One region of the Neobacillus sp. PS2-9 genome, then DNA from elsewhere that is predicted to be linked to it. Evidence: riboswitches for the same ligand, from Rfam matches in the RefSeq annotation. Region 1 holds a riboswitch; the other holds the start of a gene.
What was found. Region 1 has a riboswitch for thiamine pyrophosphate ahead of thiT (energy-coupled thiamine transporter ThiT). Riboswitches for the same ligand answer to the same signal wherever they lie in the genome.
Positions count from the first base shown of each region.

Region 2: it holds a riboswitch for thiamine pyrophosphate, as region 1 does, so the genes downstream of both, thiM (hydroxyethylthiazole kinase) here and thiT (energy-coupled thiamine transporter ThiT) in region 1, are expected to answer to the same signal.

Region 1 covers NZ_CP133269.1:4,073,164-4,076,580, forward strand. Annotated here, with positions in the region: gene feoB (ferrous iron transport protein B) at 1-596, opposite strand, end outside; gene RCG25_RS20425 (FeoA family protein) at 596-820, opposite strand; gene thiT (energy-coupled thiamine transporter ThiT) at 984-1,562, opposite strand; TPP riboswitch at 1,650-1,757, opposite strand; gene RCG25_RS20435 (histidine kinase N-terminal domain-containing protein) at 1,993-3,117, shown strand; gene RCG25_RS20440 (GNAT family N-acetyltransferase) at 3,251-3,417, shown strand, end outside.
Region 2 covers NZ_CP133269.1:2,952,660-2,956,076, reverse strand. Annotated here, with positions in the region: gene RCG25_RS14970 (HipA family kinase) at 1-421, shown strand, start outside; gene RCG25_RS14965 (hypothetical protein) at 534-992, opposite strand; gene RCG25_RS14960 (glutaredoxin family protein) at 1,554-1,802, shown strand; TPP riboswitch at 1,853-1,962, shown strand; gene thiM (hydroxyethylthiazole kinase) at 2,041-2,853, shown strand; gene thiD (bifunctional hydroxymethylpyrimidine kinase/phosphomethylpyrimidine kinase) at 2,869-3,417, shown strand, end outside.

The DNA of each region.
Region 1 (3,417 bases):
TATTGGACCGCTAAAAAACGTAGAGAGTGATTTGTTTTTCCAGTTAATTCTCCTGAAAATGCAGTAATTGCTTCCTCGAGCTCTTTACCATAATAAGTGAGATTCTTTTTAGTTGGTTGGATGGATTTCGCTCCGATTACATCTACAAGCTTATCGCACCCTTTCCCACTTCTTGCCACAACAGGCACTACTGAAACACCGAGAATCTCTGAAAGTTTCATATAATCAATTTGAATGCCTCGCTTATTAGCAACATCTATCATATTTAATCCGATAAGTGCAGGCTTTTCAAACTCAAGCAATTGGAGTGTTAAATGGAGATTCCGCTCCAATTGTGAGGCATCTAAAATATTCAATAAACGATCAACTGATTCATTTAAAAAGAAGGAAGTGACAACACCTTCATCTTTTGATAATGGATTAAGAGTGTATACTCCAGGTAAATCTATTAAATGTCCAAGGTTTTTCTTAAATACTCCAACCTTTTTTTCAACTGTTACACCGCTCCAGTTCCCAACATATTCATAGGAACCTGTTAAGTTATTAAACAATGATGTCTTTCCTGTATTTGGGTTTCCTATAAGAGCAATTTCCATTAGATTCTTTCCACCTCAATCTGAACGGCTTCCTTGCGGCGGATTCCAACGCATTGTCCGCAGGACTCTATCATAATTGGGCCACCAAACGGCATGACGCATTTTACACATACTTCTGAGCCTTCTGTGATTCCTAAATCAAGCAATCGTCTTTGAACTAGGTGACCAACATGAGAAAGATCTAATATTTTCCCTTTATCTCCCGCTTTTAATGAACCAAACATGTATATCACCCTTATCTAGGTTAATTGAGAATGATTATCTTTCTATATTGCCATTTTAACACTTTTTTTAGGTAATAAGCATATTAAATTTGACAAAGTTTCGAAAAAATTTCATAAAAAAAAGGAAGAGCGTCTCGCTTTTCCTTTTTTTTACTAACCTGGTTTATTTGAACAGTCTTTTTGGTAATGCACTGATAACTAGAATAATGATAATGGCACTGATAATAAAACTTGGGAGCATATAGGTACCATTATATAGCAGGGAGTAAACAGCTACTGGCTGCCCTTTTGGAGCATACTCTCCAAAAAATACAATTCCTGATACAACATGGCAAAGGTAACGAAGAACACTTCCTAAGAAGGCTCCAAGTACTACGTAGGTCATCCATTTTCCTTTGTTCTGATCATTAAGTGCATTCTTTATTTGTGCTGCAAAAATACCGGCGAAGCCCACAACAGTAAAGGCAATAAAGTAATCAATAATTCCTTGAATCAGGGTATAAATTTGTGAATATCCAAGAATAAATTGTAACAGGCCTAGTAAGAATCCTGTAAGGACGCCACCTTTAACCCCCCAGCGATAAGCCATAAGAAACACCGGGACCATGGCAATCGAAATAGATCCGCCTTGTGGCCAAATTTTAAATGAAAGGATATTCCCAACATAATCTAATAAATAAGCAAGTGCGGTAAACACCGCTACTTCTGTAATAAAAAGCGTGTTACTCCTGTTCTTGTTCATTTTTGTTTCCCCCTTTTATATGTAAATCCAATAAAACAGTCCACAAAAAAAGCAATGCATGACTATTAGGAATGTCTGCATTGCTTTGCTATCGGCAAACCACATCCCTACGCTAGCGTTAACTAACAGGTTCATAGGGTCAGAACTCTACCGTTCACTCTCAGCCGCATAAAAGCAGCTCCCCTTGTGGAAATATTCTATTGTTTTCCCTTAAAAATATACTACTGTTTCTTTGTTTTTACAAGGAATATCTACATGCTGGGCCTTATAGAAACAATAACTTAAAAGATAAAATACGAAAATCCACCTTCGTTTTATTTATAGAAATTATTGGGAAATATTTTTTTTATTTATATCTTAGAGGATTTTTGCCTTTACCCTCGAATTTACATGGTAATCAGTTTTGTTAAAACCATAGGGGGACACAACAATGTTTACGGGAGAACAAACGGATTTAGTTGCTTTTTTTCAAAAAAATAAAGAGAAACTAGTTCAAGAGTGGGAAGATTCCATTGTGATTAATCATGGGGACCCCTTCAAGTTGAAAATCAGGGAAAATGGGGAAGCCCTACTTAATGTAATCCTTTCAATGCATAAGGTATCTAAAGAGGAACTTATAGAAATCGTAAAAAAGATTGCCATAGAAGTTTCAGAAGAAAGGGTACTGGCTAATATCAATATTGGTGATTTTGTCTACAATGTTAATCTCGGTCGGACCATTCTATATAGTTATTTGAGTAAAACAGGAATTTCCTGGTCAGATTTGCAGGAATCCATAAATAAGATCAATTTTTGTTTTGATAAATTTTTATACTATGCAGTTTCCCATTATTCAGAAGCAAAAAACAAGATTATTGAAGAAAAGACGATGTTCATTGATTCAACTCACCAGGACCGATTAACCCTTCTCGGTCAAATGACATCAAGCTTTATTCATGAATTTAGGAATCCGCTCACTTCAGTTCAAGGATTCATCCAATTACTTAAGGCAGATTATCCAAACATGAGATATTTAGATATCATTTCAGGGGAGTTAGACCAACTTAATTTTCGAATATCCCAGTTTCTTCTGCTTTCAAAGAAGGAACTTATTGGGAAAGAAAAAATTGATTTCAAATTGAATCAACTTATCGATGAGGTGTTAAATTTCCTTTATCCTAGTATATTGGATGGAAAAGTGAAAATTAAAAGAGATTTGAGCAAAGATTTCACTTTGAATGGATATGCTGATGAAATTAGACAAGTCTTTATTAATATTATTTTTAATGCAATTGATGTTCTAAATCATCACGAAGTGGACTTACCTACAATTGAAATAAGCACCTGTGTGGAAAATGAAGAGTTGATTAAAATCAGTATATCTAATAATGGACCTGCCATTCCGGCGGAATTAAGAAAAACCATTTTTGAACCCTTTTTTACAACTAAAAAGCTAGGTACTGGTCTTGGATTATTTGTTTGTAAAGAAATTATTGAGAAACATAAGGGAGAATTAACATGCGATTCCTCTCTTGATAAAACAACTTTTTCTATCTGCTTACCTGTACTATCTTAAAAAGGGACAAACCTACCTCCTTTCAAATCCCACTTTTAAAAAGCAGGGATTTTTTTATTTCTTCCTTATATACATCTTCCGCAATATAACCATTTTGCATATGATGTACTAAAAATTTGGGGAGACTAGGCGTATGTTTACATTAAAAGTTGATAATGAAATTGAACTTCAGTTGTTTCAACACCACCACGCTTTAAAACTTTATCAACTGGTTGAAAAGAATCGAGACCATTTACGAGAATGGCTGCCTTGGGTGGACTCCATGAATTCCCCTTATCAATTTGAATCGATTATCCCCAT
Region 2 (3,417 bases), 1.1 Mb from region 1:
ATTAGATTACTGGTTATGCAACCGCGACCGGACTCGCAAAAATATTGTCTTATGTGAAGAAGAAAAAGAAACATACCACTTATGGATCATTGATCATGCGGAGATATTCGAATCTTACAATTGGAACGAGAATGATTTAGATAACCTGTCAGAGCAGCTTTTAAAAAGTGCCACACACCAAATCATGGCGAAATTTATTGAATCCGAAGATAGTTTTACAAACTATATGGAACTGATTCAAACCATTCCCATTTTTTTAATCGAGGAAATTGTATCAATGATACCAGATGATTGGATGGTTTCTAAGGAGGAAAAAAAGGCAATGGTTAGCGCCTTAGTAACAAGACGTAAGAGCTTCCTTCCACACATCATACAGCGATTTTTGAAAAAAATTTATCGGCCGTTACATGATAATGAATAGAATTAATTAAAAAAGTGGTAGCGGCCACTTTTTTTCGTTGAAAAAAACCTTGATTTCTCAAGGCTTTGTGTGATTTCAGTATTGGAAGTTTAATAGATTGTTAAAGAGTTCACTACTCCTTATCTTTTTTCTTTTTTTTGTCCTTGTCTTTCTCTTTTTTCTTTTTTTCAGACTCTGAAAGTTGATTTATTAGTTTCTCATTTTGTTCTTTTAAATCAGCCAGTTCTGCTCGAACCTCAGCTTCAAAGCTTTCGATATAATTTGATAGGTCTGCTTCAATTGCGAATAAATGATTAGTAATTTTAGCCCGAAGATCAGGCTCATGATTTTCCAGTTCAGTTTGTACCTCTGTCACTTCTGTAAGGATTTCTTGTTGTTCATTATTTACTTCAGCTGCTGTTACTTCAGTTTGTTCCACTAGTTCCTCAGCTGCTGTTGGTGAAGGGAATGCTTCAGTTTGGTTTAGTGCCTTCAAAAGCTCTTCTTTCAGTAAGTTGTTCACCGATTGCAAAAAGGAGTCTATATCGAATGAATTATCTTGAATATTTTTATTTTTATTTTTTTTACCCATTATTCTACCCACCTTTTTATTTTTTTAGGATCTGTTAAACTTGCCTGTTGATTTCCGCTCCAGGCACTTCGCTTTCCAGGGGTGTTTCGGCGAGCCTCCTCGACGCATGCGCCTGCGGGGTCTCCCCTGAACCATACTCCCACGGGAGTCTTCGTGCCTTCCGCTCCAATCAACAGAGTGTAAAAATCAACACTGTTCTTTAACATAGCCTTTTTTTAAAATATATAATGATTAATCCCCTAATTCTCACAAGTGACGGCAATAAGGGGGTCCTACTAGATATATATTATGTAAAAGAGACGGACGAGCATAAACGAATATCATGATAATAGAAAAAAGGGCTGTCTAACGGCATTTTAAGTTTCCACTTTCCGACATAAAAACACTAAAATTGTCTTTTCGTGCGCTTTCCCGAGGAATATTTCCGAACGCTATGTTTACAACTACTGCAGGAAATTGTTATATAATGGATGGGAATGTGTGGGGGAATTCGCGGATTTTAAAGTATATAAAGAATTTAAAGGAAAATTGTCGTAAATTTAGATAGGGGGAAATATTTAAATGAGCAAGCAAGTAATCGTCTATACAACAAACGATTGTATTGAATGTACAATGGTGAAGCAGGTACTAACACAAGAAGGAATTGCATTTGAAGCAAGAAACATTTCTACTCATGCCGAATATCAAAAGGAAGTAGAGAAGTACGGCTATCTGGGCGTTCCAATAACGGTTGTTGAAGGCCGGGCAGTCAAAGGATTTACAAACGAACTAAAAGAACTTATTGATTTAGTGAAAAATAAAGAGGCATAAATCCTTTACTATTTTAAAAAATAGGATTATGATTTATGTAATTTCATAAGTGAATCTACTAGGGGTGCCCAGATTGCGGGCTGAGAGAAAACGGCAACGTTTTTAACCCTTCGGACCTGATCTGGGTAATACCAGCGTAGGAAAGTAGTCGAGTGAATGTTGTATTATTACTCTATCTAACTAACCAGGTCCAAATTATGGATCTGGTTTTTTTATTTTTAAAAAAGGGGAGATTGTTGTGGAAACAAACAGATGGTTTGAGACATTGGAAAAAGTAAGAGAGGGTAGACCGTTAGTACATAACATAACTAACGTCGTTGTCACGAACTTTACAGCAAATGGTTTACTTGCACTAGGAGCATCACCTGTCATGGCATATGCAGCAGAAGAAGTAGCCGATATGGCGAAGATTGCTAGTTCCGTAGTTTTGAATATTGGAACACTAAACGCGCAGACAGTGGAGTCGATGATTATTGCAGGAAAAGCAGCCAATGAAAATAGTGTTCCGGTTATATTTGACCCAGTAGGTGCAGGGGCCACTCCTTACCGTACGGAGACTGCACAAAAAATTATGAAACAGGTGAATGTTTCGGTAATCAGAGGCAATGCAGCCGAAATAGCTAATGTTGTCGGGGAGAACTGGGAAATTAAAGGTGTAGATGCCGGTGACGCAAATGGGAACATTGTTGATCTTGCTATATCAGCTGCACAGAAACTTCATACCGTTGTGGTCATAACCGGAAAAGAAGATATCGTGACAGATGGAGAAACAACCTTTGTGATTGCAAATGGACATCCAATATTGACCAAGGTGACAGGCACTGGCTGTCTATTAACCTCTGTAATTGGTGCGTTTGCTGGTGTGGAAGAAGACTTATTGAAGGCTTCCGTAGCAGCTTTGTCTTTCTATGGAATAGCGGCAGAGAAAGCGGCTGAAAAAACAGTTGAACAAGGACCGGGAAGCTTTCAAATCGAATTTTTAAACCAATTATCACTCACAACATCAAAAGATATGAAGCAGCTCGCGTCCATTAAAAAAATGAATGAGTAAGTGGGGGTTATTTTTATGAAAAAAGCGCTAACGATTGCAGGATCTGATAGCGGTGGCGGAGCTGGAATTCAGGCAGATTTAAAGACGTTTCAGGAATTAGAGGTATTTGGAATGTCTGCATTAACAGCAGTGACTGCTCAGAACACATTGGGTGTTCACGGTGTTTATCCAATGTCAGCGGAGGCTGTTGTCAAACAGATTCAAGCGATTGGGGAGGATATCGGAGCAGATGCCCTAAAAACAGGGATGCTGTTTAACGCAGAAATAATTGAAGCTGTGTCGGAACAAATGAAGATTTTTCAATGGGGAAATGTCGTGGTTGACCCGGTAATGATCGCTAAGGGCGGAGCATCTTTATTGTTAAACGAAGCGATTTCAGCGATGAAAACCTATTTACTGCCTCTAGCAAAGGTCATCACACCGAACATCCCAGAAGCGGAAGTTTTAACGGGAATGACGATTCAAACGGTTGGGGAAAAAAAGGAAGCTGCGAGAAGATTACATGCACTTGGAGTGAAAAATATCGTCATCAAGGGTGGACATGACGAGAATGAAACGGATGCA